3 regions of the Blautia sp. AM23-13AC genome follow, and region 3 is predicted to be linked to each of the others. Evidence: predicted binding sites of a transcription regulator. Region 3 holds the regulator's gene; each other region holds the start of a gene.
What was found. Region 3 encodes HrcA, which represses chaperone genes, less so after heat shock. Its sites were predicted from a motif close to TGTTAGCACTCNNNNNNNNNGAGTGCTAACA; they were not measured.

Region 1: a site for HrcA is predicted at 1,514-1,544, ahead of DW642_RS09700 (Hsp20/alpha crystallin family protein). Genes of this name have one in related genera too.
Region 2: a site for HrcA is predicted at 1,942-1,972, ahead of groES (co-chaperone GroES). Genes of this name have one in related genera too.

What each region holds. Positions count from the first base shown of each region.
Region 1 covers NZ_QTUL01000007.1:95,442-99,611, forward strand. The annotation lists gene DW642_RS09690 (glycoside hydrolase family 3 C-terminal domain-containing protein) at 1-639, shown strand, start outside; gene DW642_RS09695 (hypothetical protein) at 636-1,226, shown strand; gene DW642_RS09700 (Hsp20/alpha crystallin family protein) at 1,732-2,199, shown strand; gene DW642_RS09705 (ABC transporter substrate-binding protein) at 2,437-4,026, shown strand.
Region 2 covers NZ_QTUL01000003.1:140,629-144,798, forward strand. The annotation lists gene groL (chaperonin GroEL) at 1-1,583, opposite strand, end outside; gene groES (co-chaperone GroES) at 1,620-1,904, opposite strand; gene codY (GTP-sensing pleiotropic transcriptional regulator CodY) at 2,252-3,073, opposite strand; gene topA (type I DNA topoisomerase) at 3,335-4,170, opposite strand, start outside.
Region 3 covers NZ_QTUL01000003.1:285,482-289,651, reverse strand. The annotation lists gene DW642_RS06080 (hypothetical protein) at 1-215, shown strand, start outside; gene DW642_RS06075 (helix-turn-helix domain-containing protein) at 293-511, opposite strand; gene hrcA (heat-inducible transcriptional repressor HrcA) at 796-1,854, shown strand; gene grpE (nucleotide exchange factor GrpE) at 1,904-2,515, shown strand; gene dnaK (molecular chaperone DnaK) at 2,582-4,170, shown strand, end outside.

The DNA.
Region 1 (4,170 bases), on a different contig from region 3:
GTTTATCTAAAGGCAGGAGAAAGCAGACAGCTCAGGATTCCCTTTGATGATAAGACATTCCGTTATTGGAATATAAAAACGAGACAGTGGGAAATAGAAACAGGAACTTATCAGATTATGGTAGGAGCCAGTGTTGCAGATATTCGTTTAACAGGTATGACCGAGAGAACAGGAAATAGTAAAGGGTATCCGTATAATCCGGCAAAAATGCCTTACTATTATACAGGAATCGTGCAGAAAATATCAGATGAGGAATTTCGTGAACTTCTTGGCCATGAGATACCGAACAGAAGATGGAGTGGAAATCTGGAAATCAATGATGCAATTTGTCAGATGTATTATGCAAAAAGCCGACTTGCAAGACTGATATATAGATGTCTCACAAAAATGAAAAAGAAGAGTGAGGCACAGGGAAAGCCAGATCTGAATATTCTTTTTATTTACAATATGCCGTTCCGGGGGATTGCCAAGATGACCGGCGGGGCAGTCAGTATGGAAATGGTATATGGAATTGTCGATGCTGTGAATGGTCACTTTATGCTTGGAGTAAAAAAAGTAGTTGGCGGATATTTCAGAAACAGAAGAAATAATAAGAAATATGAAAAATTATTAAAAGGAGCCGGAGGGAAGTGCAGATGAATCATATAAAAAATATATGGAAATGTTTTGAAGAGAAACATTCTGCTATTGCAAAATGGCTTTATCAGATATTCTATTTTGTTATATTCAGTATGGGCGTGACAGTATTCCAGTATCTTGTATTTACATTTTTACCAGGGATTTTGGGAATTGGTCTGGCTGGTACAGAATTTATGTGGCCAAAGGTTTCCATGAATCTGTTTGGAGTAAAATTTACATGGAGTTTGCTGGGGTATAATGTATTGCGTGATGCAACGGGGAATATACTGATCGGTGGTGGACTTGGCTATTTTATCAGTTATGAATTGGGGTCATTTCTTGCACAGTGTATTAATTTTCCACTGCAGAGAAATATTACTTTTAAAAGCCATGGAAATCCTGTATATCAGGCAATCTGGTATTTTGTTGCATGGGTGGTAATCTCACTGATTTGTAATGGATTTAATAATCTGTGGATGCCGGTTGCATCTGCATATGTGGCACCGGCAGTCTATAACATGCTTGTGACAATTATTACAGGTGGAGTTTCCATGGTGATTTTTTTCTTTGTGTTTAAAATTATTTTCCCAGAGGGGAAGGCTGAATAGAAGAAATTAGCAAGTATGCCTGAAATCTAATAATAAAAGAGATGAGGAGTAGTAAGAAAATCAGACAAATATATTTTTCCAAGAATTTGTCGTAAAAATGTGGTCAAACCAAGAAAATCGAGTGCGAAAGAGAATGTTACGCCATGCACAGCTCGGGAAAGAATTCCCTCGCTGTAGGGCTGTCGCCCTATAAAATAGCAAAAAAAGACGCCTTTGCAAGTAAACTAGCAGGGCGTCTTTTTTCACCATTTTGCATGGCTCGTAGCGTTCACAAATTCTTCACAAAAAATTAGCACTCGCCTCTTGACAGTGCTAATAATAAGTGTTATATTACAGCTAGAACAAAGGAAGAGGGATACAAAGAGAGGAAAAGAAGAAAACCTCCGGTATCCGGAAGCCTTTCCGTTCCAAAGAAACAGGTAAACAAAAAGATCCGGTGAAAAGAAAAACCGGAGAAAAAGCATGGATCAGGTTCCATGAGAAGAATAAGAAGGAGCGATGACTTATGTTAATGCCTAGTATTTTTGGAGAAAATTTATTTGATGACTTTTTCAACGATTTTCCGTTCTATGATTATGACAAAGAGATGAAGAATACAGAAAAGAAACTGTATGGCCGCAAAGCCAGCCATGTGATGAAAACAGATATTCGCGAGCTGGATAATGGCTACGAGGTAGTGGTTGACCTTCCGGGCTTCACAAAAGATGAAGTTCAGGCCACACTGGAAAATGGTTATCTGACCATCAGTGCAGAGAAAGGTCTTGACAAAGACGAGAAAGAAAAAGAGAGCGGCCGCTACATCCGTAAAGAGCGTTACGCAGGTGCATGCAGCAGAAGCTTCTATGTAGGTGAGGATATTACCGAAGAGGATATCAAGGCTGAATTTAAACACGGTCTGCTGAAACTCTTTGTACCGAAGAAGGAAGCAAAACCGGCTGTGGAGCAGAAAAAGACAATCTCCATTGAAGGATAAAAGAAAAAAAGCAAAAGCGTTTGCCGCCCGGGAATGTTAAAATTCCCGGGCGGCAAAATTTTTATCTTTTCTGGTACATCCCGAGGGAAAGAATCCGGAATACGCGGGCGGATATACGTGATTTTCGGATTCGGAAAATAAATTGTATACAATAATGTACTTGCTATTTGGGAACAGGTCGGATACAATAGGCGTGACAATTACAAAATGAGAGAACTCGTATCAAAAGGAGAAATCATGAAGAAAAGAAGAAGCGTACTTGCGCTGCTTTTAGTTGCAGCTCTTACTGTTGTACTTGGCGGATGCCAGGATGGCAAGGATGGGAAAGCAGATTCTTCCGATACCACAAGTTCTCAGGTATCAACGGAATCAACCCCGACAGGGGAACCTGTTATGGGAGGTTCCATCACGGTAGGAATTCCTCAGGACATTGAGGATAGTCTTGACCCACACAAATCTGTTGCGGCAGGAACGAAAGAAATCCTATTCAATATTTATGAGGGCCTTGTAAAGCCCGATGAAGAAGGAAATCTGAACGATGCGGTGGCAGAGAGTCATTCGATCTCGGAGGATGGAAAGGTTTATACCTTCAAGCTCCGGAATGGTGTCAAATTCCACGATGGAACGACCGTCACTGCAGAGGATGTAAAATATTCAATCGAACGCTGTGCGGGTATCAACGGAGACGGAACGCCTCTGGTAGAGGCATTTTCCAATGTGGACAAGGTTGAAATTCCGGACGAGAGCACGATCGACATCTATTTAAAAGAGGCAGACACCGAGTTTCTTGCCTATCTGACGGTAGCGATTGTACCTGAGCATGTGGAAGATCTGGAAGCAGATCCGGTCGGAACAGGCCCGTTCCACTATGTATCACGGTCCCCGCAGGAAAACATTGTCCTTGAAAAATTCAGCGATTACTGGGATACGGAAAATCAGGCGTATCTGGACAAGGTAACATTTCGAATTGTCAAGGACAGCAATGCAGTCGTAACAAACCTGAAATCCGGTACACTGGACATGTATGCACGTCTCAGTTCCACACAGACAGCGCAGCTTGCCGAAGATTCCGATTTTACGATTTATGACGGCGGTATGAACCTGGTACAGGCGCTGTATCTGAACAATGCCGTGGAACCGCTCAACAATGTGAAGGTGCGCCAGGCGCTGTGCTATGCGGCAAACCGCCAGGAAGTGCTGGATATGATTGCGGACGGAAAAGGAACGATCATCGGAAGCAGCATGTTCCCGGCATTTGGAAAATATTATGTGCCGGAACTGTCAGAGCGATATAATCAGGATATTGAGAAGGCAAAAGAACTGTTAAAAGAAGCCGGATACCCAGATGGATTTGAGCTTACGATTACAGTGCCGAACAATTATCAGCAGCATATCGATACAGCCCAGGTTCTGGTAGAGCAGCTTAAAGCGATCGGTGTTACTGCCAAAATTCAGCAGGTCGAGTGGGACAGCTGGCTGTCGGATGTATATGCAGACCGGAAGTTCCAGTCCACGGTTGTCGGCGTTGATGCGGCATATCTGACCGGACGCGCGTTGCTGGAACGGTTTACCTCAACATCATCCAAGAACTTTATCAACTACAGCAACGAAGAGTATGATAAACTGTATCAGCAGGTTAAGACCAGCACGGATGAAGAGGAGCAGGTTGAGATTTACAAAAAAATGGAAACACTGCTCTGTGACGATGCGGCAAACCTGTATATCGAGGATATGGCATGTGAGGTTGCACTTCGGAGCGATTTTGCGGGCTATCGGTTCTATCCGCTGTATGTGCAGGATATGGCGAAAATTTATAAAGTAAAATAGTAGCTATTCCGTTACGGCTCGCTGGGTACCGGTGGGCGGTAACGCTATTTCAGGCAGGAAAAAGAAAAACTCTCATTCGATTGTCAAATCTGCCTGAAAAGAGATAAAATCTGAAAAAACAGAGAAAAAGCGGCGCAGAATTGC
Region 2 (4,170 bases), 140 kb from region 3:
GGAGCCGGCTCTTTGATGGTGGAAACTACGGACTCGGTGGTCAGCAGGGTTGCGGAAACGCTGGTAGCGTTCTGCAGTGCGCTTCTGGTAACCTTAACCGGATCAAGGATACCAGCCTGGATCATGTCTACATACTCTTCGTTGTATGCATCAAATCCAACACCTACTTTGGACTCTTTTACTTTGTTGATAACAACAGCGCCTTCCAGACCTGCGTTTGTTACGATGTGGAACAGAGGAGCCTCAAGTGCTTTCTGTACGATTCTTGCACCGATCTTCTCGTCGCCGTCCAAGCTGTCAATCAGCTCTGCAAGCTGTGTTGTTACATGGATGTATGCAGAACCGCCGCCTGCGATGATACCCTCTTCTACGGCTGCTCTCGTTGCATTTAAAGCATCCTCCATACGGAGTTTTTCTTCTTTCATCTCGGTCTCGGTTGCTGCACCTACACGGATAACAGCTACGCCGCCTGCCATTTTTGCCAGTCTCTCCTGCAGTTTCTCTTTATCGAACTCAGAAGTGGTCTCCTCGATCTGGGATCTGATCTGACCGATTCTTGCTGCGATGGCATCTTTTGCGCCGGCACCGTCAACGATAACGGTGTTCTCTTTCTGAACTTTAACAGATTTTGCACGTCCGAGCATTTCCAGAGTAGCGTCTTTTAATTCCAGACCAACTTCCTCGGAGATCACCTGGCCGCCGGTCAGGATTGCGATATCCTCGAGCATTGCTTTTCTTCTGTCGCCGTATCCCGGTGCTTTGACAGCTACTACGTTGAAGGTTCCGCGCAGTTTGTTGATCACGAGTGTCTGGAGAGCCTCGCCCTCTACGTCCTCAGCGATGATCAGCAGTCTTGCGCCGTTCTGTACGATCTGCTCCAGCAGCGGAAGAACTTCCTGAATGTTGGACAGTTTCTTATCGGTAATCAGGATATATGGATTGTCGAGAACGGCTTCCATTTTCTCCATATCGGTACACATGTAAGCGGAGATATATCCACGGTCGAACTGCATACCTTCTACCAGCTCCAGCTCGTTCTGCATGGTCTTGGACTCCTCGATGGTGATAACGCCGTCTTTGGAAACTTTTTCCATAGCGTCAGCTACCATCTGGCCTACTTCTTCGCTTCCGGAAGAAACAGCTGCAACTTTTGCAATCTGCTCTTTGCCTGCTACCGGCTGGCTCATCTCTGCAAGGATCTGAACAGCTTTATCGGTTGCTTTCTTCATTCCCTTACGAAGAACGATCGGGTTCGCACCTGCTGCCAGGTTTTTCATTCCTTCGTTTACCATAGCCTGTGCCAGAACGGTTGCGGTTGTGGTACCATCACCTGCTACGTCGTTGGTCTTTGCAGCAACTTCTTTGATGAGCTGTGCGCCCATGTTTTCAAAGCCGTCTGCCAGCTCGATCTCTTTTGCAATCGTAACACCATCGTTTGTGATGAGCGGAGCGCCGTACTGTTTGTCCAGAACAACGTTTCTTCCTTTCGGTCCAAGGGTTACACGTACGGTATCTGCAAGCTGGTTTACACCATTCTGAAGAGCGTTTCTTGCCTCTGCTCCATATTTAATCTCTTTTGCCATGATTGTCATGCCTCCTGATTTTTACTTGATTATTCTTTATTTTACAACTGCCAGAATGTCATCCTGTTTTACGATGATATACTCTTCGTCTTCCAGTTTGACGTTGGTTCCTGCATATTTGGAATAGATTACCTGATCTCCGACTGCAACTTCCATTTTTACTTCTTTGCCGTCTTCTACTTTTCCAGGTCCTACTGCGATAACCTCAGCCTGCTGCGGTTTCTCCTGTGCCTGTCCCGGAAGTACGATACCGGATTTTGTGGTTTCCTCTGCTTTTAACTCTTTTAATACAACTCTGTCACCTAAAGGTACTAACTTCATTTATGTTTCCTCCTTCAAGATTTCATTCAGTTTTATTTATTAGCACTCAGTTCATTCGAGTGCTACTTGATGGTTCTTACTATAGTGTTTTCCACCTCATTTCGCAAATGTATGAATTTTGTAATTCTCTTTTTTTTTCTCGTGATAGCTCTTAATTTCTCTTATTTTCTCGTTTTTTCTTATTTTGGCAACTTTTTCATATTTTATACTCTCTTTAGAATCTAATTATAGTTTATTCCTAAAAACGGGAATGATACCATTTTTTTCCGCTCCACGAATGCTTTTTTGCACAAAAAGAAACGGCGCCATTCTTAAACGGCTCCGATTCTTTTCTACATTCCACTTTTTTATTTTTTCGCCTCGTCCGGATGGGCATCGCCCTTTCCTTTCAGGTTCTTTCTTGCTTTGATCTCGTCGAGTTCATCAAAGATATAATCATTTAATACCTTGATATACGTTCCCTTCATACCGCTGGAACGGGACTCGATGACGCCTGCGCTCTCGAATTTGCGGAGGGCATTTACAATGACGGATCTTGTGATGCCGACGCGGTCTGCAATTTTGCTTGCAACCAGAATGCCCTCATCCCCGTTCAGTTCATCAAAGATATGGATGATGGCTTCCAGTTCGGAGAAGGACAACGTGTTGAATGCGGATTTAACCACCTGAACCTTGCGGTTTTCCTCCACATTTTCCTCGTTGACGGAACGCATCATTTCCAGTCCGACAACGGTTGTGCCGTACTCACTGACGATGATATCGTCGATATCGTACTGCGGGGTGCAGCGGTACATAAATACGGTACCAAGGCGTTCTCCGGCGATCTCGATCGGGCAGATAATTGCGGTGTAGCGCTCTACACCAGGCCGCTCAAAGCCGAGGGTCTGTAAATTGACGTTCTCTTTTGTGGAGAGTACGCCGAGGAGACGCTCGTTTAATGCGGCATCGACATAACCGCCCACCTTATCCTCGATCAGCTCCGTAATTTCTTCCACGCCCGGGCAAAGGCTGATGCCCAGCACTTTTCCTTTTTTACTGATCACCAGGATATTGGAACTTAACGTTTCCATCAGGACTTCACAGATATCGTTGAACACGACCTTCGTGGAGTGATTGTTATGAAGCAGTTTGTTGATTTTTCTGGTTTTATCCAGCAGTTGTACGCTCATGTTCTTCTCCTTTCTTTATTTTCTGCATTTTTTTGGCGTATCCGCCGAAAAAAATGCACACTGATGCCTTTTTCAGACAACCCTTAAAACTAAGCTCATTCTATCATGTAGTTTTCCGGAAATCAATATATTTTTCAGAAAACTATAAATTTTATAAAAATTCATGCTAAATTTTTTCGGATCTTCCTGTTTTTCCGCCTCGATAAGCAAAAAAAAACGGCCTGCACCAGTTTTTCACCAGTACAGACCGCTTTGTCATTCTCAGTCTTCGTCTTTCTTTTCGCGTGCTTCTACATAGCCGCACTGCTCGTCCGCGCAGACCAGCTTATTGCCTTTTTCCAGCATATAGCCGCCGCACTGCGGGCATTTCTTGGCAGACGGTTTCTGCCAGGACATGAAATCGCATTCCGGATTGTTTTCGCATCCATAATATTTCCGTCCTTTTTTCGTCTTGCGCAGGATCACTTCTTTTCCGCACTTCGGACACGGAACACCGATCTTTTCCAGATACGGCTTCGTGTTCTTGCAGTCCGGGAATCCCGGGCAGGCGAGGAATTTTCCGTGCGGGCCGTATTTGACCACCATGTTGCGGCCGCAGTTCTCGCAGATGACATCCGTCACCTCATCCTCTACCTTAACTTCTTCGAGGTTCTTTTCTGCCTCTGTGACCGCCTCATAGAGATCCGGCCAGAAGTTCTCGACTACTGTCTTCCACGGAACACTGCCATCTCCAACCCTGTCGAGCAGAGCTTCCATCGTTGCCGTAAAGTTGACATCCACGATGCTCGGGAATGCCTCTTTCATCATGTTGTTGACCACCTCGCCGAGCTCTGTCATGTAAAGGTTCTTGTTCTCCTTTGCCACGTAACGGCGGTTGATGATCGTTGTGATGGTCGGCGCATACGTACTTGGACGGCCGATGCCGAGTTCCTCAAGCATTTTGACAAGGGATGCCTCGGTGTAGTGTGCCGGCGGCTGTGTGAAGTGCTGCTGCGGATCCATCTTTTCCAGTGCCAGCTCCGTTCCTGCCTCCAGGCTCCGGACAGCGGCGTTTTTCTCTTTCTTTTCCTCATCCGGATCTGTGTAAACGGACATGA
Region 3 (4,170 bases):
AAGAATGGCCGGTGGACGAAAAGGGAGAGCGCATCTATCAGATCACTAATATATATGAAGAAAAAGCAGAAGAACTCCTCATTGTAGAACTGTATACCGGCATCCACCTGGAAAACGGAGTCCCGTGCGGGCATTTTACGCTGTATCTCTGCGGGGAGCCGGACGGATGGAAACTCAGCGAAACGCGGATGATGGAATATCTGCAGAATCTGTAAACGAAAAAGCAAAACAGGGAGGACAGGGAAAAGAAAAACTGTCCTCCTGCTTTTGCTGCGGCGGAGACATCGGAAAGTCAGGATCCATACGGCCGCTTCTCATCGCTGATGCCGACCAGATAATCCAGACTGACCTGATACAGCTCCGCCAGACGGATGGCAATGGAGATCGGCAGCTGCCGGACGCCTTTTTCATATCGGGTATAAACATCGCGGTTGCAGCCGAGATAGTCGGCAACCTGGCGGATCGTCAGATCGCGGTCCGTGCGCAGATCCTCCAGTCTCTGATATTTCATGATTCATCACCTCTGAGAAAATGCTACTAAATGGTCGTATCGAAATGGCAGAATCCTACCATACGGCTATAGCGCCTTTGAAACAGTAGAATGCAATAAAAAAGAAAAGTCAGATTCCTTTTCAGAAAGAAAACGGTTTATACTTTTTTCACAATTTCTTCATAGAAAAACCGGGAAAAGGTGTTGACAAACAAAAGGCAGAGTGCTATCTTAAGAGCATAGATGTTAGCACTCCACTGAAACGAGTGCTAACAGGACTATACAACAGGAAGGAGCTTATCTTAGTGGATACAGAATTGGATGAAAGAAAAAGAAAAATATTAAAAGCGATCATCCAGACGTATCTGGAAACGGGCGAGCCGGTCGGCTCAAGAACGATTTCCAAATACACGGATTTGAATTTAAGCTCCGCCACAATCCGGAATGAAATGTCCGATCTGGAAGAGATGGGTTACATCTTACAGCCCCACACTTCCGCAGGACGCATTCCTTCCGATAAAGGCTACCGCCTCTATGTAGATGAGCTGATGCGGGAAAAAGAACAGGAAGTTGCAGACATCAAAAACATGGTCATTGAAAAAACAGACCGAATGGAAAAAGTTCTGCAGCAGGTTGTCAAAGTCCTCGCTTCATCTACCAACTATGCAACGTTGATTACAGGACCGGAATATCACAGAAATAAAGTGAAATTCATCCAGCTCTCAAAAGTCAATGAAGAGCAGCTCCTGGCCGTCATCGTCGTAGAAGGCAACCTGGTGAAAAACCAGATGATCGACCTAGACGAGACCATCAACGATGAACAGATATTAAAGCTGAACCTGCTTCTGAACACACAGCTCAATGGCCTGACCATTGAAGAAATCAATCTTGGCATGATCAAGAAGATGAAAGAGCAGGCAGGCATCCACTCCGGCATCATCAGCAAAGTGGTCGATACCGTAGCGGAAGCCATCGCAGTCAGCGAAGAAGATGTGCCGGTGTACACCAGCGGCGCAACCAACATTTTCAAGTACCCTGAGCTTTCCGACAGCAGCAAAGCCAGCCAGCTGATCTCCACATTCGAGGAACGGCAGAAACTGGTCGATATGATCAAAGGAGCTGCCGAGGAGCAGGACGGAGAGGAAAATACCGGTATTCAGGTATACATCGGAAATGAATCTTCGATGGAACCCTTACGGGACTGCAGCGTGGTCACCACCACATACGATATGGGAAACGGTATGCGCGGAACAATCGGTATCGTGGGACCAAAGCGGATGGATTACGAAAATGTGGTAGATAACCTGAAAACATTAAAAGTTCAACTGGACGCCGTCTTCAAAAAGCCGGACACAGGTGAGTAGAAAGGTGGAATGATCAGTGAGCGAAGAAAATAGAAAGAAAGAGGAAACCATGGAAGAACCTACACGCGAGATGGAAAAAGAAACCGGAGCAGAGACCGATCTGCCGGAAACCGAACCGGCTGCGGAGCAGGAAGAAGCAAAGAAAGCAGCAGAGGCAAAAGAAGCGGAAGCTGCAGAAGAAACTGCTGAGGATGGCAAAGAACGAAAGTTCTTCAAAAAGAAAAAAGATAAAAAAGATGAGAAAATCGAAGAGCTGACTGACCGCCTGACCCGTCAGATGGCAGAGTTCGATAACTTCCGCAAACGCACCGAAAAAGAAAAAGCAAATATGTATGCCATTGGAGCAAAAGACATCATCGAGAAGATTCTTCCGGTTGTTGACAGCTTCGAGCGCGGACTTGCAACGGTGGAAAACCCGGAGGAAGATCCGTTCGCAGACGGCATGAATAAAGTATACAAACAGTTTACCACAGCACTCGATGAACTCGGTGTAACCGTGATCGAGGCCGTTGGAAAGGAATTCGATCCGAACCTGCACAACGCAGTGATGCATGTGGAGGATGAGGAAGCCGGCGAGAACATCGTCGTAGAAGAGTTCCTGAAGGGCTACATGTACAAAGGCTCCGTAGTCCGTCACAGTATGGTCAAGGTGGCTAATTAAGCCTTGAAGATAAATAAATAGAAATTAAACCATTTTTTAGCATAATTCATTGAGGAGGAAACAACAATGGGCAAAATTATTGGTATTGACTTAGGAACAACAAACAGCTGTGTAGCCGTTATGGAAGGTGGAAAACCAACCGTTATCGCAAACGCAGAGGGTGAAAGAACAACTCCATCTATCGTAGCATTCACAAAAACAGGTGACCGTCTGGTCGGCGAGCCGGCAAAACGTCAGGCTGTAACAAACGCAGACAGAACCATCCGTTCTATCAAACGTGAGATGGGTACTGACTATAAAGTAGACATCGAAGGAAAGAAATACTCTCCGCAGGAGATCTCCGCTATGATTCTTCAGAAACTGAAAGGTGATGCAGAGAACTACCTTGGTGAGAAAGTAACAGAAGCAGTTATCACAGTTCCGGCTTACTTCAATGACGCACAGCGTCAGGCAACCAAAGATGCCGGTAAAATCGCAGGTCTTGATGTAAAACGTATCATCAACGAGCCTACCGCAGCAGCTCTGGCATACGGACTGGACAACGAAAATGAGCAGAAGATCATGGTATACGACCTTGGCGGCGGTACTTTCGATGTTTCCATCATCGAGATCGGTGACGGCGTTATCGAAGTTCTTTCCACAGCAGGAAACAACCGTCTGGGCGGTGATGACTTCGACCAGAAAGTAACAGATTATATCCTTGCTGAGTTCAAGAAACAGGAAGGCGTAGATCTTTCCAATGATAAAATGGCTCTGCAGAGAATCAGAGAAGCAGCAGAGAAAGCAAAGAAAGAGCTTTCCAGCGCAACTACAACCAACATCAACCTGCCGTTCATCACTGCAACCGCAGATGGCCCGAAACATCTCGATATGAACCTGACAAAGGCTAAATTCGATGAGCTGACCCACGACCTGGTAGAGAAAACCGCAGAGCCGGTACAGAGAGCACTTTCTGATGCAGGCCTTCAGGCATCCGAGCTTTCCAAAGTCCTTCTGGTAGGCGGATCTACCCGTATCCCGGCTGTACAGGATAAAGTAAGACAGCTGACCGGACACGAGCCGAGCAAGAGCCTGAACCCGGATGAGTGCGTAGCACTTGGTGCTTCCGTACAGGGTGGTAAACTTGCAGGAGACGCCGGCGCAGGCGATATCCTTCTTCTGGATGTAACTCCGCTGTCTCTGTCCATCGAGACCATGGGAGGTATTGCAACTCGTCTGATCGAGCGTAACACCACAATCCCGACCAAGAAGAGCCAGATCTTCTCAACAGCAGCAGATAACCAGACAGCAGTAGATATCAACGTAGTACAGGGTGAGCGTCAGTTCGCGAAAGACAACAAATCCCTCGGCCAGTTCCGTCTGGATGGAATTCCGCCAGCAAGAAGAGGCGTTCCGCAGATCGAGGTTACCTTTGATATCGATGCCAACGGTATCGTAAATGTATCTGCAAAAGACCTTGGAACAGGAAAAGAGCAGCACATCACCATCACCGCAGGCTCTAACATGTCCGACAGCGAGATCGACAAAGCAGTCAAAGAAGCTGCTGAGTTCGAGGCTCAGGATAAGAAACGAAAAGAAGCAATCGACGCAAGAAACGATGCAGACTCCATGGTATTCCAGACCGAGAAAGCAATCGAGGAAGTCGGCGACAAGCT